4 regions of the Pseudoalteromonas sp. ECSMB14103 genome follow, and region 3 is predicted to be linked to each of the others. Evidence: predicted binding sites of a transcription regulator. Region 3 holds the regulator's gene; each other region holds the start of a gene.
The links. Region 3 encodes sigma-54, which starts transcription at its own class of promoters, with help from an activator protein. Its sites were predicted from a motif close to GTTGGCACGNNNNTNGNNT; they were not measured.
Positions count from the first base shown of each region.

Region 1 (5,665 bases), on a different contig from region 3:
TCAGCTTAACGATAAGCTAGCGAGCGCTGCAGGTGCATCGTTACTTGATTCGATTGTAGAAATTAATGGCGTTAAGCTATTGGTTGCAAATGTTGAAGGCACTGAGTCTAAAGCGCTTCGTGGTATGGTTGACGACCTTAAAAACAAGATTGGCTCAGGTGTTATTGCCCTCGGTGTTGCCAGCGGTGACAAAGTAAGTCTAATTGCCGGTGTGACTAAAGACTTAACTGGCAAAGTAAAAGCCGGTGAGCTTGTAAACCACATGGCTTCTCAAGTAGGCGGTAAAGGTGGTGGTCGCCCTGACATGGCACAAGCAGGTGGTTCTGAGCCACAAAACCTTGCTGCTGCACTTGATAGCGTTACTGCTTGGTTAACTGAGCGTACTTAAGCCTAAGTGGCGTTAATTGTACAGAAGTATGGCGGCACGTCGGTTGGCTCAATAGAGCGAATAGAAGCGGTCGCCGACCTTGTTGTTAAAACTAGGCAACAAGGTCATCAAGTGGTTGTAGTGCTCTCGGCTATGTCGGGAGAAACCAACCGCTTAATTAATCTTGCCAAACAAATAGATTCCCGTCCTAGTAACCGCGAGCTCGACGTACTAATTAGTACCGGCGAGCAAGTATCGGTTTCGTTATTGGCTATGGCTATTATCAAACGCGGCCATTCAGCCGTTAGCCTATTAGCTGATCAAGTTAATATTCAAACCGATAATATGTTCGGTAAAGCCCGCATTACAGACATTGCAGCTACACGTTTAAAGCATGAACTTGAGCATAACCGTATTGCTATTATTGCCGGATTTCAGGGGCGTGATGTTGAAGGCAATATAACAACCCTTGGCAGAGGCGGTACTGATACGTCGGCTGTAGAAATAGCTGCGGCTATAAAAGCTGATGAATGTCAGATCTATACTGATGTTGACGGCGTATATACTACAGATCCTCGGGTTGAACCTAACGCACGAAGAATGAGCCAAGTGACCTTTGCTGAAATGCTAGAGTTAGCAAGCTTAGGTGCTAAAGTATTGCATATTCGTTCTGTTGAGGCGGCAGGTAAACACAATGTTCCATTAAGGGTGCTTTCGAGCTTTAACCCCGATGAAGGAACATTGATTACGTTTGAGGAAGACGATATGCCAAGTAAAGTTGTTTCGGGTATTGCATTTAATGCTGATGAGTGCTTAATTAAGGTACAGGGTGTGCAAAGCGGCACTCAAAATCTTGTAAAAATATTGAAACTTTTTGCTGATAACGGCATCGAAATAGATATGATTAATCAAGTTAATCATATCTTTGAAAAAATAGACTATGCTTTTACTGTGCACTCGAACGACTACCCGCAAGCACTTGAGTTACTAACCGAGCAAAAGGTGTCTTTAGGTGCTGAAAATATAATCGGGCTAACAACCATTGCAAAAGTATCTGCTGTTGGTATGGGAATGAAATCGCACTGGGGTGTTGCTAGTTTATTTTTTGATGCCTTAGCAAATGAAAATATTAATGTAGTTTTAGTGTCTACATCAGAGATTAAAATTTCAGTTTTAATAGATGAAAAGTACCTCGAACTGGCTGTTCGTGCATTACATAAAGTATTTTTAACGGAAAGTAGATAGATAGTGAGTTTTTACTTACTTTTTAGTCTATTTTTCATTAATATGGATAAGCGGAATCTTATAATTTTTATTGGAACATGGGAGCAAGAGAATGCTAATACTAACTCGTAGAGTAGGTGAAACCCTTATGATCGGTGACGAAGTAACAGTGACCGTTTTAGGAGTTAAAGGAAATCAAGTTCGAATTGGTGTAAATGCACCAAAAGACGTTTCAGTGCATCGTGAAGAGATTTACATGCGTATACAAGCTGAAAAGTCTAACCCTAATCCGGGCAATGCTTAATCAACACGTATACTTAACTAAATAATTTATTTAGCTAAGCCAAAAAGCCACTCATTGAGTGGCTTTTTTGTTTATAAAGTCGAGCATTTCATCTGTGAGTATTTGCTTAGAGATATATTGCATGTTGTTTTTATTTTTTATCAATAAGCCCTGTGGTGTTTCGATTACTTCAGTGATGTCTTGCCAAGCGAGCTGGTAGCTTTTGTAATGGTTTGCCGATTTAATGCCTTCATCATCAAAAGTGAGTGTAACCTCAGAGCCTGATGCTCTGCTAAACATTTGTCTGGTTACCCACCATGGCCTGCGATAATAAAAAGCAACGCATTCGAGTACAGCAACCATGATCAAAAATGTTCCTAAATAATGATCAGCTAAACCGTAAATGCTAAATAAACCAAGCGAAACTAATAGTACCAGTAAAAAATACTTAGGTTGCGCGCGTTTACTGTAAGGAAGTGACTCGTCAAAGCATTCATAAAAGTAGGGTTTATCAAGTGTGTAGGTAGTTGAAAATGACATAGTGCCTTGCTTTAAAAATCGTTTTATATATTTTAGCAAGTTCGCTTATAAATGAGCAGCTTTATAATGCGTGCATTTATTTCGGGCACAAAAAAACGGCCAGGTGGCCGTTTTTTTAATATACTAACTATTAACAGTTAGTTTCTTCAGCGTTTACGCCTTCTTTTACTTCTTCACACGTATCTTCAACAGAGTTTTGTACATCTGTTACTACTTCATCAATACGTTCACCGGCTTCTTCTGCGTTGTTATCTTGGCAACCCATGATGAAAAAACTTGCGAAAAGACCAATTAGTGCTGCTTTTAAAGTTGTAGAGTTCATAGTGTAATTCCTTGTAAATAAATAAAATTGTAGTGTTAGTTGAGTATATGCCTACCTGGGCGATTTACCACGCAGCGCACCTGAAACTAACGAAATAACTAAAAGTACTATAAAAATAAAGAATATAATTTTTGCTATACCAGCTGCGGCACCCGCGATGCCACCAAAACCTAACACTGCAGCGATTAAAGCAATAACTAAAAATGTGATTGTCCAGCGTAACATTGTTTTCTCCTTGGTTATCAAATTTGTACACAATAGTTAATGCTAGTTGCGTGCCATGATGTATTTTTGTTTAATATCAGTTGCTTACGTGTTTTCTCTGTGTTTTTGAGTTTGCTTGATTGGTAACTTTTACGTTGGGTTGTGTAACTTATTCACACACAAAAATATATCGCCACCGGAAAGCTATGTTTGGTAAGACCAATTAACAAATTTTATTTTCTCTACATTTTATGACTCACAGTAGGTTTAGTAGAGTACGCAAAAATAGGCTTTGTTTAAACTTTACCTATAGCTTATAGATATAGTGAGTATTTTTTCTGTGTATTATGGGGTGTTGATGAGTAAGGGTTTTTACTGTGGTTAATAAATTTGGTTATATGTTATTTTTATTTTAATTGGTTTTACCAATTTACAATGGCTAGACAAAGGTATTTGTTTTGTTATTATCTAGTGAATAAATATTTAACTAAATCGATTTTTTATTTTTCGATATGGGTTTCAAGGGGAGAAGAATGGATATAGGTGCTGTACTTGCAACTGCTGGTAGCTTAATGCTAACAGGAATGGTTGGGGTGTTTGTCTTTCTTTCAATATTAATTGGTGCAGTTACAATTATGTCTAACTTGGTGGCGCGTTTTAGCCCTGCTGACGTTGCGGCTCCAGTTAAGTCACCATCATTTAAATCTCAAGGTGTGCCAAATGAGCACATCGCTGCTATTAGTGCTGCCATTGCTCAGTACAAATCAAATAACAAATAAGGAGCTCACACATGGCTAAATTAAAATTAACAGAATTGGTTCTACGTGACGCTCATCAGTCATTACTTGCCACTCGTATGCGTTTAGACGACATGCTACCGATTGCCAGCAAACTAGATGATGCAGGTTATTGGTCAATTGAGTCGTGGGGCGGGGCAACATTTGATTCGTGTATTCGCTATTTAGGTGAAGATCCATGGGAACGTATTCGTGCGCTAAAAAAAGCGATGCCAAACACTAAACAGCAAATGCTATTACGCGGTCAAAACTTATTAGGTTACCGCCATTATGCTGATGATGTAGTTGAAAAGTTTGTAGAGCGCGCACATAAAAATGGCGTTGACGTGTTCCGTATTTTTGATGCAATGAATGATGTGCGTAACTTAGAAACTGCGATTAAAGCGGCTGTAAAAGTAGGTGCTCATGCTCAAGGTACTATTTCGTACACGGTAAGCCCTGTTCATACACTTGATATGTGGTTAACTTTAGCTAAGCAACTAGAAGAGCTTGGCTGTCATTCAATTTGTATTAAAGATATGGCGGGTTTATTAAAACCGTACGATGCAGAAGAGCTTATAAAAGCGCTTAAAGAAACGGTGTCTATTCCAATCGCTATGCAGTGCCATGCTACAACAGGTTTAAGCACCGCTACATATCAAAAAGCTATTGATGCCGGTATTGATATGCTTGATACCGCTATTTCTTCTATGAGTATGACTTACGGTCACTCAGCAACAGAAACAATTGTAGCGATTGTTGAAGGTACCGCACGCGATACCGAACTCGATTTAAACCAACTTGAAGAAATTGCTGCTTACTTTAGAGATGTACGTAAAAAATACGCTGCATTCGAAGGTAGCCTTAAAGGGGTTGATGGACGAATCTTATTGGCTCAAGTACCTGGTGGCATGTTAACTAACATGGAAAACCAGCTTAAAGAGCAAGGTGCAGCCGATAAGCTTAACGAAGTGTTACTTGAAATACCGCGTGTACGCGAAGATTTAGGCTTTATTCCACTTGTTACGCCAACGTCGCAAATTGTAGGTACGCAGGCAGTACTTAACGTATTAACCGGTGAGCGTTACAAAACAATCACAAAAGAAACTGCAGGTGTATTAAAAGGTGAGTACGGTTTAACTCCAGCTCCAATGAATAAAGAGCTACAAGAGCGAGTACTTGATGGTAGCGACGTTATTACGTGTCGCCCAGCTGACAATATTGCGCCTGAACTTGAAACGCTTGAAGCTGAGCTATTAAAAGAAGCGCAAGAACAAGGTTTAACACTCGCTGATGATAAAATTGACGACGTACTTACTTATGCACTGTTCCCGCAGGTTGGTTTGAAGTTTATCAAAAACCGTAACAACCCAGATGCGTTTGAACCAGTCCCTAGCGTAGAAGATAATTCAAGTAAGTCACCAGCTAAGGTGTCAGCCAAAGGTAACAGTGTTAAGGCTGAGCAATATAGCGTTAAGGTAGACGGTAAGGTTTACGACGTTGTCGTAGCGCAAGGCGGTGAGCTTAAAGAGGTAACGTTAAAAGATTCTGAGCACTTACCTCAGTCTGCTTCAGTGGCTTCGGGTGAAACGTTAAATGCACCTTTAGCAGGTAATATTTTTAAAATAAAAGTAAAAGCCGGCCAAGTTGTAAACGAAGGTGATGTTGTTGTGATTATGGAAGCCATGAAAATGGAGACTGAAGTTCGCGCAATGCATACTGGTACCATTGCTGAAGTGCTTGTGTCTGAGGGTGACTCAGTGACCACGGGCGACGCAATTATTGCGTTGGCTTAAGGAGTAAATGTAAATGGAAGGTCTTTTAAACCTTTGGCAGGCTACTGGCCTTGCTAACTTTACGTTTCCTGGTTTGATAATGATTGCAGTAGGCTGTTTGTTATTGTTTTTAGCGATATCTAAAAACTTTGAGCCACTGCTTTTATTACCAAT
Region 1 is NZ_JWGY01000011.1:20,725-26,389, reverse strand. Features, by position in the region: gene alaS (alanine--tRNA ligase) at 1-388, shown strand, start outside; gene RF53_RS15685 (aspartate kinase) at 395-1,612, shown strand; gene csrA (carbon storage regulator CsrA) at 1,704-1,895, shown strand; gene RF53_RS15675 (YcxB family protein) at 1,947-2,414, opposite strand; gene RF53_RS15670 (hypothetical protein) at 2,545-2,736, opposite strand; gene RF53_RS19310 (DUF1328 family protein) at 2,788-2,961, opposite strand; gene RF53_RS15660 (OadG family protein) at 3,474-3,719, shown strand; gene oadA (sodium-extruding oxaloacetate decarboxylase subunit alpha) at 3,731-5,512, shown strand; gene RF53_RS15650 (sodium ion-translocating decarboxylase subunit beta) at 5,526-5,665, shown strand, end outside.
Region 1: the regulator sigma-54 is predicted to act here: its motif matches at 3,001-3,019, upstream of RF53_RS19310 (DUF1328 family protein).

Region 2 (5,665 bases), on a different contig from region 3:
GTTCGCTTTTTTATTCTTTGCCGTTTGTAATGCAACCCTTAGTGGCAGGGTTTAAGCAGATTAACCACACCTATAACGAGGCTGCAATTGCCTTGGGTTTGAGCCACTTTAAGCGTTTTTTTTACTTAATATTGCCGTTGTTAAAACCTAGTATTGGTAGTGCATTTGCACTGGGGTTTGCGCATACACTCGGGGAGTTTGGCTTAGTGCTGATGATTGGTGGCAATATACAAGGAGAAACACAGGTTGTTTCTATTGCTTTGTACGACCATGTAGAGTCGTTAAACTATGCAGCGGCGCATCAGCTTTCGCTTATTTTACTCGCTATTTCATTTGCGTGTTTAGTGCTGTTATTTAAATTTAATAAAAGCATAGTGGGGGTTAAGCAATAGTATGATTAAGTTAGCCCTTTATAAATCGCTAAACAACTTTGATTTAGACATAAACCTTCATCTTGAATCTTTTACTATTGCGGGAATATTTGGCCCATCGGGCTCGGGTAAGTCCACCTTGCTACGTTGTATTAGTGGCCTTGAAGGTGAGCAGAGTGTTTATATAAATGATAAATCGGTACATCATTTACCAACTGAACAACGCGGTGTTACGTTGCAAGTTCAGTCCTGCCCATTATTTCCGCATTTGGATGTGGCAGGTAATTTAGCGTTTACACAAAAGCATTGTTTTAATAGGCAAACTGACTTAACTGAACAAAAAGTTATTGATGCACTTGAGTTACACCCCTTACTTAAACGCAACGTTCAAAGCTTGTCTGGTGGGGAGCGCCAACGGGTGGTGTTTGCACGAACGTTGTTGGCAGGTCAAAAATTAATTATTTTAGATGAGCCATTTAGCGCACTTGATTGGCCGCTGCGCTTTAAAACACTCTCAACATTAAGTGAATTGGCGGCAACGTTTACTATTAAATTTATTATAGTGAGCCACTCGTTAAAAGAACTATTATTTTGTTGCGATACCCTGGTGCAGCTCAATAACGGTAAAGTAATTAACCATGGCCCGAGTGCGCAGGTGGCTAAAGCTATTTACGCTAATAATAAACAAGCACCGCTGAGCTTAATTAACTTTCAAATCATTACATTTGATGAAAAATACGGTGTGTATTTGCTTAAACTACACAAAAGCGAGCAGCAGCTATTTGCATTACCCAGCGCTGTAGAGCAAGGTAATAAACTTATATTAGAGTGTGAGCAAATATCGGTAAGTGCAGAAACGCCATTAAGCACAAATAACAGCAATGTTTTAATATGTACGCTGCACAGTGCAGAACTTATAGATAAAACATGGCAACTTAAGCTAGATGTAGACGGACAAAGCTTGTACTGCTTACTTTCACCAAGAGTGTGGGATCAAAATAACTACAAAGTAGGCGATACACTTTATGCGACTATTCATAATCTAGAGTAGTGTAAAGTGGGTTTTAGCTGCACGTAGCACAATGACTGTTTTTTGTGATTTTAAAGCGACTAAACTCCATACTTAAACCATCAACCAGCAGTAAATGTTCGCTCAACCCGCTTGGTAATCCAGCAAGCATTTTTAACGCTTCAGTGGCCTGAATACTGCCAATTAATCCTACAATGGGCGATAGCACGCCTGATTCTGAGCAGCTTTGTGTTTGATCAGACATAAACTGCGATAAACACTCATAACAGTGGCTATTTTCTTGCATTGTAAAACAGGCAACTTGGCCTTCCATTCTAATTGCAGCGCCCGATACTAATGGGATTTTTGTTTTATAACAGGCTGTGTTTAATACATTACGTGTAGTTAAGTTATCAGAGCAATCAATGACTATATCAACATTTTTTAATAGCTCGTCAAGCTTTGACTTTTCGTCTAAAAATACATCGATTGTATGTATATCTATTTCATCATTTAAGCTAGTTAGCTGCGCTTTGGCGGCGTGTGTTTTTAAGCTTCCCACATCTGTTTGTTTATAAAGCACCTGCCTTTGCAAGTTAGTAGCATCAACCACGTCGTTATCTACAAGCGTTAACGTACCCACACCGGAGGCAGCTAAGTACTGAGCAACCGGGCAGCCCAAACCACCTAAACCTACTATAAGCGCATGAGATTGCCATATTTTTTCTTGCCCCTCTATATCTAATTTAGGAAGCATTATGTGGCGCGAGTAGCGAAGTTGTTGTTGGTAAGTCAGGGCTGGTTTAGTCATTAGCGGCTTCTCATTATTTTTATACACAATAGCAATTTTTAGAATATGTGGGCAAGAACAGGGTTAAAAGTAATTGCACTGTTAGTGCTCACATTGATTACCTTAACAGTGCAAATGAAAATTATAACGAATTAGAAAAAACATAAGTTAATGATTTTTAATGAAATAAATTGTTGGCTCACTAATTGCTCAGCATGGTTAACGTGAAATTAACAAATTCAGCGGTTTAATTAATAATAAAGTAGTAGCCGCTATAAATAACTACAAACGTAACTAAGGAAAAATAACATGCAACCGAGTACTGGGTTTAATCTCATATCGTTTAGCGGAAAAATGAAAATACTGCATTTAAGCTGGATGGTGTTTTTTATCTCATTTTTTGTCTGGTTTAACCATGCGCCATTATTAGGCGCTATAGCGGGTTCGCTAGGTATTACTATGGCACAAGTAAAAACGCTGCTTATTTTAAATGTGGCACTAACCATTCCTGCTCGCGTGGTTGTGGGCATGTTAACTGATAAATTTGGGCCTCGCATCGTTTATGCATCATTACTGATTTTATGTAGCATCCCATGTTTTATGTTTGCGATGGCCACCACGTTTGAGCAAGCCGCTATCGCGCGTTTTGCACTTGGCTTTATTGGTGCGGGTTTTGTTGTGGGCATTCGTATGGTGAGCGAGTGGTTCCCGGCAAACGAGTTGGGTACAGCAGAAGGTATTTACGGTGGCTGGGGTAACTTTGGTTCGGCAGCTGCTGCAATGCTATTACCTGTATTAGCGCTTATGTTTGGCGGTGACGATGGCTGGCGTTATGCGATAGGCCTAACCGGTGTATTAAGTGTCATTTTTGGTGTTATTTGGTACATCAGCGTAACTGACACGCCAAAAGGTGGCACTTACTTTAAACCAAAAAAAGTAGGAGCAATGGAAGTAACCAGCAAAGGCGACTTTGTATTACTTCTTATAATGAAGCTACCTATGTACGGTGCTTTAGCACTACTTACTTGGAAGCTTTCTCCTACTGGTGCAAATTTACTTTCTGAAAGTTTTGTTATTGGTACATATGTATTTTTGGTGCTGCTTTATCTTTACGAAGTTTATAAAACGTACGACATAAACGGCCATATTTTTAAGCAACCTGTTCCTGAATCACACCGTTACGAATTTAAACAAGTTGCAGTTTTAAATATTCTTTATTTTACAACGTTTGGCTCAGAGCTTGCTGTTGTATCTATGTTGCCATTATTTTTCAGTGAGGTGTTTGGCCTTGATATGGTATACGCAGGTTTGCTTGCATCAGCGTATGCGTTTATGAATTTAGCTTCTCGCCCCGGTGGTGGTTGGATCTCAGATAGAATGGGTCGTCGTAAAACACTTATTGTACTTACCACAGGCTTAGCTGTAGGTTATTTTGTTATGGGCTTAGTTGACGCTAGCTGGCCGCTTTGGCTTGCAGTTGCTGCTGCCATGGCGTGTTCGTTTTTTGTGCAAGCAGGGGAAGGCGCTGTATTTGCCGCTGTACCACTTATTAAACGCCGTTTAACGGGTCAAATTGCAGGTATGACGGGAGCTTACGGCAATGTAGGGGCTGTTGTATATTTAACGGCGCTCTCATTAGTTGATTACCAAACATTCTTTATGATTATTGCGGCAAGCGCATTATTAGGCTTAGGTGCATTATTTTTCATGAAAGAACCCGATGGCCACATCACAGAAGTAAACGAAGATGGCACCGTTGAACTTATTTCTGTGACTTAAGGCATACATATGTTTGATGAAACCCAAAAAGCCAGCGCACTTACCAACGAACTTAACGTTGAGTTTGGTGGGCACAGTAGCAAAGGTATAAAAACCGAAAACCAAGATGCGTTTGCTGCTCTTAATACTCAAGCGCAAGAAAAAGAGTCAAAAGGGGTTATTGCCTGCTTGGCCGATGGGTGTTCATCAGCAAAAAATGCTAAACAAGCGTCACAGTTATCGGTAACGCACTTTATAAATGAGTATTTAAATACACCACCAAGTTGGGCCGTTAAAAAGTCGGTATCTAAGGTATTGGCCAGTTTAAATCAGTGGCTTTACTCGCAATCGGTTAACTACAATCACCTTGGCCAGCGCCAAGCAGATTGGATGACCACGTTTACAGCGCTTATTTTAAAATCGGCCACGGGTTATATTTTTCATTTAGGAGATACCCGAATTACGCGGTTACGTGCAAAAAGTATGGAGGCGATAACACGCGACCATAAAGTAAACGATACCCTAACGCGAGCTTTAGGCGCGCAGCTTCATCAAGAAATTGATGTATACGAAGTTGAACTTAAAGCTGATGATATTTATATACTTACCTGCGATGGTGTACACGATGTGTTGCCATACAGTGATATACAAAAGCTAATTGATGAGCATACTAATTTAGAGCACGCAGCAAAAGCAGTCACAGAGCTTGCCATAGCAAGAGGCAGTGACGATAACGTAAGCTGCCTACTTGTAAAAGTGAATAGTATTGCAAAACAAAATTTAGACGAGTTATATCACTCTTTAACAAGGCGGAAGATTCCGCCACCGTTAAAAGTTGGCCAAAAAATTGATGACTTTACTGTTATCCGTGAATTACACGCTAGTAGCCGCTCGCACATTTATTTAGTGCAACAAACACCCGATATGCCGCCGGTTGTATTAAAAGCGCCTTCGGTAAATTTTGAAGACGATGTGCACTACCTTCAAGGCTTTATAAGAGAAGGCTGGGTGGGGCAACGTATTAATCATCCCAATGTAATGAAGGTTTTAAATACGCAATCGCAAAGCCGGTTTTTATATCATATTTGCGAATACATGGACGGGCAAACACTGAGTGATTGGAAGCATGATGTGCCGCATCCAGAAATTACCCAAGTGCGCAGTATTATTGAACAAATAGTACAAGCACTTAGAGCGTTTCAGCGTTTGGATATGGTGCACCGCGATTTAAAACTCGATAACGTGATGATAGACGCTCACGGCAAAGTAACATTAATCGATTACGGCACGGTAAGTGTTGCGGCTATGGATGAGTCGGTAAAGCAAATTGCTGATGATTGCCCGCAAGGTACGGTAGATTACACCGCACCAGAGACGCTTATCACTATGCACGCCGATTTTAAAAGTGATTTATTTTCGCTAGGCGTTGTTGCGTACGAATTATTATGTTCAAAATTGCCGTATCAGCCACTCGCGCATAATCATGTACCAAAAGATTACAGTCACTGGCAATACACTAGTATTCGTAAACACAGAGCAGATATCCCGTTTTGGTTAGATCAGGCTTTAATGAAAGCATTGGCTCCCAAACCCGAATTTAGATACCACGCATTTTCTGAATTTATAAGCGATATCAATAAACCTAATCCACATTTAAAAAGTACCGCCCCGAAAGACTCAATAATGAAACGCGATCCGGTTTTAGTCTGGAAAAGTATTTCGTTGTGTTTATTTATA
Region 2 is NZ_JWGY01000002.1:574,527-580,191, reverse strand. Features, by position in the region: gene modB (molybdate ABC transporter permease subunit) at 1-392, shown strand, start outside; gene RF53_RS07700 (ATP-binding cassette domain-containing protein) at 394-1,422, shown strand; gene RF53_RS07695 (HesA/MoeB/ThiF family protein) at 1,436-2,191, opposite strand; gene RF53_RS07690 (NarK family nitrate/nitrite MFS transporter) at 2,480-3,949, shown strand; gene RF53_RS07685 (bifunctional protein-serine/threonine kinase/phosphatase) at 3,959-5,665, shown strand, end outside.
Region 2: the regulator sigma-54 is predicted to act here: its motif matches at 2,364-2,382, upstream of RF53_RS07690 (NarK family nitrate/nitrite MFS transporter).

Region 3 (5,665 bases):
TTACCTTTTTTGATAAACCTATTTTTACGCTATACAACAACAAGCAAACATGGCGAATTAACGCTAATGAAGCAACATTGTACGAAGGCAGACAATTAATATTAGAAGGTAACGTTGTTGCTAGTAATTTAACTGATAACGCAATGATAGATAAAATTAATGCTGATAACATTCAGGTAGATATAAAATTACTAACGATGCAATCAGAGCAGCCTGTCATTGTTACAGGGCCCAATTTAAAAATCACCGGTAAAGGCTTAGAAGCCGATTTAAAAACCGAAGTGATAAAATTAATTAACCATACGCGAACTATTTATTATGACCAATAAACTATCAACACTCTTTATTATTCCAACATTTTTACTTGCATTAGGTACTAATGCCGCTGAACCAACAGCGCCAATTTCTGCAAATCAAATTTCGATTAGTGCGGATAAACAAGAGGGTCAACTAAAAGAAAACGTAGGTATCTTCGAAAAAAATGTTGAAATTATTCATGGCGACAGAAAAATTACCGCAGACCGCCTTGAGGTTCACAAGCGCGATGAGCTAGGCGACAACAAGCAATTGTTAATAGCTACAGGTAAGCCTGCTTATTTTGAAGAAAAACAAGCCGACGGCACAATAATGCGCGCCAGCGCTAATGAAGTTAGATACGATGTTTCAACGCGTTTTTTAACATTAATTGGAGATGCAGAGATATCTCAAGCTGGGCAAAAAATGAATGCTAAAAGCATTACCTACGATATAGAACAGCAGCTTATTAGCGCCGAAAAAGATGAAAGCTCAACTGACCGTGTACACACTATCTTAGTGCCTGTGGAGCCTAAAAAAAATGACAAAGGCCAACCATGAGTACATTAAAAGCAGAGCTACTAGCCAAAAGCTACAAAGGCCGTGAAGTTGTAAAAAATGTGGGCTTAGAAGTTAAAGCTGGCAGTATTGTAGGCTTGCTTGGGCCAAACGGCGCAGGTAAAACAACAACCTTTTACATGATTGTAGGCTTAGTCCCTAGCGACAAAGGCAAAATATCTATCGATGATAACGATATTACGCTTTTACCTATGCACAGTCGTGCTAGATTAGGCATAGGCTACTTACCACAAGAGTCGTCTATATTCAGAAAATTAACAGTGTATCAAAACTTAATGGCTATTTTAGAAACTCGAAAGGAGCTCACTAAACAAGCCAGAGAAGATACATTGAATAATCTATTAGATGAATTTAGCATTCAACACATTCGCGATAGCAAAGGTATGGCATTATCGGGCGGAGAACGTCGCCGAGTAGAGATTGCACGTGCTTTAGCCGCAGATCCAAAGTTTATTTTGCTAGACGAACCATTTGCCGGTGTTGACCCTATCTCAGTATTAGATATTAAAAAAATTATTGAACACCTGAAAAACCGTGGGATTGGCGTATTAATAACAGACCACAATGTAAGAGAAACCCTTGATGTTTGCGAAAAAGCCTACATTGTTTCTCATGGGGAACTGATTGCTTCTGGTACCCCTGAACACGTATTAAATGATAAAACTGTACGCGATGTATATTTAGGCGAGCAATTTAGGCTGTAACATTTACGCCTTATTTATAAGCATCTGCTAGTATTAACTATAACAACTTAAAAGGATTGTTAGAGATACATGAGGCAATCACTACAGCTGCGCATGGGCCAGCAACTTACAATGACACCTCAGTTGCAACAAGCTATTCGCTTGCTGCAATTAAGCACATTGGATCTTCAGCAAGAAATACAAGAAGCGCTCGACAGCAACCCATTACTTGAGGTTGAGGAGCAAGACTATGCCGATGATCTTGCGGGCAAAAATGAGCAAAAAGCAGATAACGATGAAGTTACAGTAACCGTATCTGCAGATGAAGCCCCTAGCGAGTATGAACAAGACAGTGGTGAAGCGCTTGCTAAAGATACTGTAAGTGACGACATGGCAATGGACGTTAGCTGGGATGAGTACATGAGTGCAGCCCCTGCATCATCTTCAGGACCAATGCCTGAAGATGAGTCTATATATCAGGGCGCATCAACTGAAACGCTTCACGAATACTTAATGTGGCAATTACAATTAACGCCATTTAGCCCTACAGATGAAGCCATTGCTATTGCTATTGTAGAAGCGGTGGATGATTCAGGCATACTGACACTCAGTTGCGAAGAGATTTTAGAGAGCTTTAATCAAGATAACGATGATGACGTTGAGGTTGAACTTGACGAAATAGAAGCGGTATTAAAGCGCATTCAGCTATTTGACCCAGTGGGTATTGCGGCACGTAGCTTACAAGAGTGTTTGTGTATTCAGTTAAATCAATTTGATAAAGGCACGCCTTTTATTGATGAAACAAAAATGATTTTAACCGAGCACATTGATTTGTTAGCTGCTCGTGACTACCGTACATTAATGAAAAAAACGAAGCTCAAAGAAGATGAGCTTAAAGAAGTAATGACACTTATTCATACGCTCAACCCTAAGCCTGCAGACACAATAGTACGAGAAGAGTCTGAGTATGTAATACCTGATGTGTCAGTTAAAAAAATTAAAGGCCGCTGGATTGTAGAGTTAAACCCAGACAGCATGCCAAAAATTCGTGTAAACAGCCAATATGCAGCGATGTCGCGTACAGTTAAATCAAGCGGCGACAGTCAATTTATTCGCTCACATTTACAAGAAGCTAAATGGTTTATAAAAAGCTTAGAAAGTAGAAATGATACACTTTTAAAAGTAACTAACTGTATTGTTAAACAACAACAGGGCTTTTTTGAACACGGCCCAGAAGCCATGAAACCGATGGTTTTAAATGATGTTGCCGAAATGGTAGAAATGCACGAATCAACAATTTCGCGCGTAACTACGCAAAAGTATATGCACACACCGCGTGGAATATTTGAGCTTAAATACTTTTTCTCAAGCCACGTAAGTACCGAAAATGGTGGAGAATGTTCATCTACGGCAATACGTGCACTTATTAAAAAATTAATCGCAGCAGAAAACTCAGCAAAACCATTGAGTGATAGCAAAATTGCGGATATATTGGCTGAGCAAGGAATTAAAGTAGCGAGACGTACAATCGCAAAATATCGCGAATCTCTGGCTATTCCACCGTCAAATCAGCGAAAGAGCCTGATCTAAGACGCTAAACAAAGAGGGTAATGCTTATGCAACTAAATTTAACTGGTCGTCATGTAGAACTAACTGATTCATTAAGAGACTATATAAATACCAAATTTGCGAAGCTAGAAAGGCACTCTGATCATATTAATAATGTTCATGTCATTCTTGATATAGAAAAACTAAATCAAAAAGCAGAAGCAACTATTCATGTAAGTGGTGCTGAATTATTCGCATCCACTGAACATCAAGATATGTATGCAGCTATTGATTCATTGATTGACAAGCTTGACCGTCAAGTAATTAAACACAAAGAGAAGCTTGCTCGACACTAATATGATGAAATTAAGTTCACTTATATGCCAGGACTGCAGTAAAGCTGCGGTCCTTTTTAATAGTAAAAAAAGAATTTTAGAGTTTATTAGCGAGCTGGCTCACGATAAATTTCCGTATTTATCTCAACAGGATATTTTGGGCGCTTTATTAACCCGCGAAAAGCTAGGCAGCACAGGGATAGGCAGAGGTATTGCTATTCCACATGGCCGAATGAGCGGCGCACAAGAACCTTTAGCATTGGTGTTAGTAAGTGAAACACCGATTAATTTTGATGCTATAGACAACCGCCCTGTTGATATTTTTGTTGCACTCATCGTACCTGAAGGCGATAACCAACAGCATTTAAAGACGCTAGCAACGATAGCTGATAAACTAAAAAATAAAGAATTTTGTAAGCAGCTTCGCTGTGCTAAATCGGATGCTGAGTTGTATCAAATTATTGTTGACCAATCGTAACAAATTTAAAGGGTGATTAATGGAGTTGATTATCATAAGTGGCCGTTCTGGTTCTGGTAAGTCGGTTGCTTTGCGCGTTGTTGAAGATCTAGGTTATTATTGCGTAGATAACATTCCAGTAAATTTATTACCTTCTTTAATTAGAAGCGTTTCTGATAACTACGATAAAATTGCCGTTAGTATAGATGTGCGAAATTTACCAAAAGAGCAAGATGAATTTAATCACATCATCGAATACTTACCGGGTTTTACAAAACCAACGCTGTTCTACTTAGACAGTGAAGATCAAACCCTTATTAAGCGCTTTTCTGAAACCAGACGCTTACACCCTTTATCAATAGATTCACTTCCGCTTGATTTAGCCATAAAAAAAGAAAAAGAACTTCTCGATGTGCTAATTACGCGCGCCGATTACATGATCGATACCAGTGAGCTAAGCGTTCATCAACTTGCTGAATCAATTCGCGAAAAAATATTAGGTAAAAAAGATAAGCAGCTGATTGTTACATTTGAATCATTTGGTTTTAAACATGGCATTCCTAAAGAGGCAGATTACGTATTTGATGCACGTTTTTTACCTAACCCGCACTGGGAGCCTGAACTAAAACCACTCAATGGCCTAGACCAACCAGTAAAAGATTATTTGGCTAGCCACAGCATAGTTCAAAAATTTACATGGCAAATACAAACCTTTGTACAAACATGGCTACCACACCTAGAGCGAAATAACAGAAGCTATTTAACTATTGCGATTGGCTGTACTGGCGGGCAACATCGCTCTGTATATTTAGCGCAAACAATTGGCGAAAGCTTTGCAGTTACGCATCCCAATGTAAAAATACGTCACAGAGAACAAGAAAAGTAATTTTACAAAACTAATAACCTGTTCAGCTTTGATAGAGTAATGTATGCGTATAGAAGACACTTTTTTAATACAAAATAAATTAGGACTGCATGCCAGAGCCGCGACTGTATTAGCCCAACTCGCTGTAAAATTTGATGCTTCAATCACCTTGTTTCAAGATGATAAAGAAGCTGCTGGTGACAGTGTATTAGCACTGATGCTACTTGAAAGTAGCCAAGGTAAAGAAGTTAAAGTGGTATGTGAAGGGCCTGATGCAGAGCAAGCTTTAAATGCAATTGGAGAACTTATTTCGCAACGATTTAACGAACAAGAGTAACGTTAATTTTTAACATTTAAATAAAATAACTATAATCAAAATAACTGGCTGCTAGGTCGTACTCCCCCACCCATTAGGTAACAGTTACAGTATAAATAAAGGACGCCAATGCCCGAAGCTTTTGAACAAGACTACCCACTACAACAACTAAAACAAGTGACCAAGTCACTTAATAGTGGTCAGTTTGTTCAAGTTAGGCGCATGCTCGCAAAAACAGCGCCATGTGATACTGCGTTATTATTAGAATCATCTCCACACAAAATTCGTCGCTTGCTATGGCAGTTAGTTGATCCTGATGTTCAAGGTGATGTACTCGAAGAATTATCAGAAGACGTGCGCCTGGGTATTATTGCCCAAATGGAGCCTGAGCACATTGCTGCTGCCACTGAAGACATGGGTCACGATGACCTAGGTGAAGTATTACGTAGTTTGCCTGACACCGTTTACCAAGACGTTGTTAGCGCCATGGACACCCAAGATAGAGAACGCGCAACACAAGCGCTATCTTATCAAGAGCGTTCTGCAGGTGCACTCATGAACACCGATACGGTAACTATTCGCCCGGAT
Region 3 is NZ_JWGY01000001.1:246,561-252,225, reverse strand. Features, by position in the region: gene lptC (LPS export ABC transporter periplasmic protein LptC) at 1-329, shown strand, start outside; gene lptA (lipopolysaccharide transport periplasmic protein LptA) at 319-855, shown strand; gene lptB (LPS export ABC transporter ATP-binding protein) at 852-1,577, shown strand; gene RF53_RS01100 (RNA polymerase factor sigma-54) at 1,647-3,146, shown strand; gene hpf (ribosome hibernation promoting factor) at 3,173-3,460, shown strand; gene ptsN (PTS IIA-like nitrogen regulatory protein PtsN) at 3,465-3,917, shown strand; gene rapZ (RNase adapter RapZ) at 3,937-4,782, shown strand; gene RF53_RS01080 (HPr family phosphocarrier protein) at 4,826-5,098, shown strand; gene mgtE (magnesium transporter) at 5,207-5,665, shown strand, end outside.

Region 4 (5,665 bases), on a different contig from region 3:
TGCCTTTGCCAAACAAGACTGGCAAGCAATTAATGATATTAGCCGTTTACGTATTAGTTATTACGATGAACGTGTTAACGAAACAATACATACCTTAAAGCAAGACCATCCTTCGCACGAACTTGACGAAACCCTTTGGCTTGAAGTTAAAAAACTATACCAAGGGTTCTTGTGCTTTCACCCTCAGGCTGAACTTGCTGAAACATTTTATAATTCGGTGTTTTGCAGGCTTTACCATAGACGCTATTTTCATAACGATTTTATATTTGTACAAGCCACCCTAAAAGATGCGCCATCGGTTCCTGTTGAGTCAGAATACCGAAGTTACTTTCCGGTTGTTGATGGTCTTAAACCCACAATTAAACGCATTATTAACCACTTTGACTTTAAAGCACCTTTTGTTGATTTAGAACGCGATATTCGTCTGCTAGTAAAAGCATTTTATAAGCAAGCCCCCGACACTCATCATCAACCCTGGAAAATGCGCTTTGATATTTTACATACCGCGTTTTATCGCAATAAAGCAGCTTACATAGTGGGACGGGTTGTATCTGAAAGTGGTGTTCAGCCGTTTATAATTGCTGTTCTTCATCACGAAGATAAAGGCTTATATTTAGATGCCCTACTCACTAAGTCTTCACAGATGCGTGTTATTTTTGGTTTTGCCCGCGCTTACTTTATGGTTGAAACGCACGCGCCTTCTGCGCTGGTACGCTTTTTAAATGAGCTTATGCCCAATAAAACTATGGCGGAACTCTATAACGCTATAGGCTTTCATAAGCAGGGAAAAACCGAGTTTTATCGAGAATTTTTAAATCATTTAACGCATTCGAATGACGAATTTACCATTGCACCAGGTACTCCAGGTATGGTGATGATGGTGTTTACCCTGCCTTCTTTTGGTTATGTATTTAAAGTCATTAAAGACAAATTTGGTGAGAGTAAACCATTTGGCCGCGATACAGTTTTGAAAAGGTATCAACTCGTAAAAAGCCATGACCGAGTTGGGAGAATGGCCGATACAATAGAATATTCAAACGTCGTATTCCCTTTGGCGCGCTTTGATAGTAATTTACTTGAGCAACTGCACAAAACGATTGGCTCGTCGATGGTCATTGAAGGTGATTGGCTGATCATAAAACATTTGTATATTGAGCGCCGTATGACGCCACTAAACTTATTTTTGGAAAATGCTGACGACGAAAGCGCTGCAGATGCAATAGAGGAATACGGCCAAGCATTAAAAGAAATGATAGCGGTTAATATTTTTCCTGGTGATATGCTATTGAAAAACTTTGGCGTAAGTAAACATAAGCGCATTATTTTTTATGATTACGACGAAGTACAATATTTAACAGACATGAACTTTAGAGCTTTACCTAAAGCGAAAAGTTACGATGATTACTTAATGGATGAACAAACTTACTCTGTTGCCCCGCAAGACGTTTTTCCGGAGCAACTTTGCACATTTGTAACACCCAATCCAACATACAAACAGTTTTTAATAAGCACACACCCTGAACTGATTGATGTTAACTTTTGGAAGCAGGCCCAACAAAATATAAAAAATGGCCTAATAAATCATATTTACCCGTACCCGACAGCACAGCGTTTTATCCATCACTGGTAAGCGCAAGGACACACACATGAATATAAGCAAAATAGATTTAAATTTACTTGTATACCTCGATACGCTACTTCGAGAGTGCAACGTTACACGCGCAGCAAATCAACTTAGCATTACTCAACCGGCCATGAGTAACGGCCTAAAGCGCCTTCGAAACCTTTTTAATGATCCTATTTTAGTTCGAACCAGCGATGGTATGGTACCAACAGAGCGTGCCATAGAGTTACAGCCAGTCATTCGTGGCATACTTATGACACTTGAAGAAACACTCGCACCAAATAGAGAGTTTGAAGCCAGCCAAAGTAAACGTGTATTTAGGATAATGGCCAGTGACTATGCAGCAAGCACACTTGCACCAAAACTACTGAGCAAACTGCACGAAGAAGCCCCAGATACAACGTTAGATATACTTACGCCAAGTGACGTGACCTTTCATGATGTTGAAAATGGTAAAGTAGATATGGCAATCAACCGCTTTGAAAATCTGCCACAATCGTTTCACCACAAACGTATATGGAAAGACAGCTTTTGCTGCCTTGTAAAAGCAGACAACCCAATTATTGAAAACTTCAGCCTTGATAGCTATCTTAAAGCGCGCCATATATGGGTGAGTAAAACGGGGTTTGGTGTGGGTGTTGGTATGGACCCTAAAGATGTGCAAAAGCTAGGTTGGGTTGATGAAGCACTTGCTCACTTTGGGAAACACCGAAATATTGCCACATTTACACGTAATTACCATGTAGCCATTCACTTGGCAAAAGAGCAAAATTTAGTGGCCACTTTGCCATCAAAGGCCGCAAATATTTATTTAGACGATGCCGGCCTTAAAATTTTAGAGCCACCATTTCCTATTCCTCCTTTTGAGTTAGATATGATCTGGAGCCCACTGCTACACAGGGATGCAAGCCATATTTGGCTTCGCCAAAAAGTAGCTGAAGTCGCTGATGAGCTAAAATAAACTTATTACACGGTTATTTGTAAGATTTGCTAGGCGTAATATTGTATTTTCGCCTAGCCATTTTTAATAAGCAAAATATAAATATAAATATCAGCAACTTAAATTACCTTTTTAAAATGGAATGGCCCTTGCTTTAGTTATGATAAGTTTCATTCATAACATTAAAGAGGTCATTATGAACACCCTTCAAGGAACAGACGCTAATCATATTTCAGACATCATTCAAGTAATGAACAGCGGTATCGATTTTTACCAAAAAGCACAAGAAAATATAAAAGACCCTGCTATCGGAGCATTATTCCAGCGCATGATTGACGCACGCAGAGTCAGCGTTGAACGCCTGCAACCCTATGCTATTAACGAGCAAGGTGAGCGAGAGGAAGGCTCTTCATTTGCTGTAGAAGCGCGCAGAGCATACACCGCACTTCTTACTACATTTGGCTCAAACAACGACAGCACGTATGTAAGCGAGCTGGAAGAAGTTGAAGACAAAACACTAGCAGAAATTAAAGAAGCGATGGATAAGCCACAACCCGCAGATTGTGAAGCCGCGCTTGCTGCAACACTTCTTACAATGCAAAGCTGTCATGCTGAAATGAGCCGTATGCAAAAAAGCTAAATAACCTGAATTGTATTTTAGCTATTCAGTAAATTATTCCCCATACAAACCCAGCGATAGGCTGGGTTTTTTATTGCTTTAAAATCATTTAACCTGTTTAAGTTACATGTTAGAACATAATTCATACAAATATTTAATGTTATTAGAATATTTATTTAACTGTATTATTTTTCAGCTGTGCTAGTTTTGTTAATAGGATCCTAAAAACCTCGCTGTGGCGCCGCAGCTTTAATTAAAATAGTAAGGTCCAATATGAAAAATAAAACAGCTAAACTGCAAAATAACGCCGACGTAGACATGACCCCAATGCTTGATATTGTGTTCATACTGCTCATATTTTTTATTGTTACTACCTCATTTGTTAAACCCGTCGCCATTGAATTAAATCGCCCATTAGACAAACCAAGTATTGAAAAACAAAGTAAAAATGCGGTTTTCAGTATTGATGCAAATAACGGCGTTTACTTTTCAGGGAGGTTAATTGACTTGGAGCAAGTGTCGAACAACTTAGCCATGTTTGCAGCTAAATATAAAATAAGCTCTGTGCTTATAAAAGCAGATGAAAACAGCAAGCACAACACACTGATGACTGTGATGAACAGCATTAAAGAGTACGACAACTACGCTATTAGCTTGGTTTCTGACTAAAACCTGTTAGCTAATTAGTCTTAAATATAAACCCAAAAAAAGGGCCTTGCGGCCCTTTGAGTTAAATAACGAAAGGGAGAGTTATTTATTAAAAACGGTACTCTGCGCCTACATAGTAGTACGCGCCGTTAAAGCCAAAAGGTGCTGAACGACGAGAGTATTCAAACACACCGTTACTACTTACAACGGTATTGCCGTTAGCATCTACAATTGTGCCTGTACGAGAGTTGCCAATTTCATTTTTGTCTGGGTATACATCAAACAAATTATTAGCGCCTACATTCACAGATAGGTTTTCGTTAATGAAGTAATTAACTTTTACGTCTGTTAATATTTCGGCACCGTAAGTTTGACGACCACCGTCTTCAACTGTGTATTCACCAAAGCGATTAAGCGACAGATTAACGGTCCAATCTTCGTTTTGGTAAAGCGCACTTAGGTTAATACGATCTTCTGGTTGCCACTCTTCAATAATCGAAATTTCTTGATCTGAAAACACACTTTCTACCGGCACAGTTTCAAGACCTGAGCCAGAAGGTGTAAATAACGAAACAACTTCAGTCTCTGTAAAGTTTGCAGCAAGGGTAAAATCAAGTGTGCCGCCAAATCCTTCAGTGTTATATGTTGCAACAAAATCTATACCGCTGGTTTCAGTGTCTGCGCCGTTTAAGAAAAACTGACCAGCACCTGCACCAGAGCTAACAAGCGCTGCGTCTAAACTAGTAGACAGCCCTTTACCTAAACGGTTACTAATAACAATTCGGTCATCAATATCGATTGAGTAGTAATCTACTGTTACGTTAATGCTGTCTGTAACGTTATAAACAATACCTAAACTACGGTTTTGAGACTTTTCTTCTTTAAGTTTTGGAATACCTAAACTTTGCGCCAGTGTTGAATCGTTTCTAAATGTGCCCACTTCTTCGGCTACTAATGTGCCATTTGGACCTACAACAAACTGTGTACTAATGTTGTTAAAGTAAAGCTGTTGCATAGAAGGTGCTCTAAAGCCTGAGCTTAATGCGCCACGTAATGAAATATCGTCTGTAATTGCCCAGTTACCTGCTAACTTAAAGTTAACCGTATCACCAAAGCCTTTGTAGTTATCGTAACGAAGTGCGCCAGATAAAATAACGTCTTCAATAACATATGCTTCAGCGTCTAAGTAAAACGAAATTACATCGCGTGACTCATCTACTGAAGATGCAGGTGACGAACCACCAAAGCCTTGCGTGCCACCAGAAGCATTTTCGCTGCCAACACCGCCGCTTAAACCGCTGTAAATACTTACGCCATTATTTGTATCGTAATCACGATATGCATACTCATTACCGGCTAAAATACGATACTCATCAGTACGCATCTCTGCACCCATCGCAAGTGAGTAGTCATCAAAGTTTTTAGTGAAATCTAAATTAATTGTTTGCAGCGATAGTTCCATACCATATGCGTATGCTTCGCGCGGGATAGTAGTACGAATATCTGCAGCGCTTAAACCTTGTTCGTAACGCAAAAAGTTAGCGTATGACGCATTAATTGTATCGCTTGTTGTGTAGTCGATGCTGTTTTCACCGTACGTGTACGATAAATCAAGGCTTGAATCGTTATCAAACTCTGTTTTGTAACCAAAGTTGTAAGAAATATCATCAATGGTGGTGTTTATTTTTGGTAAGAAACCAAGTGGGATTGTTGCGTCGCCATCTTGCAATACTGGGTTACCACCCGCATTAGCATTATGACGGAAAAATGCGGCTGATTCGTTATCACGTGTTGAATACGTAATAAAACCATATAATTCGCCATCGCCTAACTC
Region 4 is NZ_JWGY01000007.1:104,410-110,074, forward strand. Features, by position in the region: gene aceK (bifunctional isocitrate dehydrogenase kinase/phosphatase) at 1-1,630, shown strand, start outside; gene RF53_RS12605 (LysR family transcriptional regulator) at 1,647-2,585, shown strand; gene RF53_RS12610 (ferritin-like domain-containing protein) at 2,761-3,204, shown strand; gene RF53_RS12615 (ExbD/TolR family protein) at 3,457-3,852, shown strand; gene RF53_RS12620 (TonB-dependent receptor plug domain-containing protein) at 3,941-5,665, opposite strand, start outside.
Region 4: the regulator sigma-54 is predicted to act here: its motif matches at 2,701-2,719, upstream of RF53_RS12610 (ferritin-like domain-containing protein).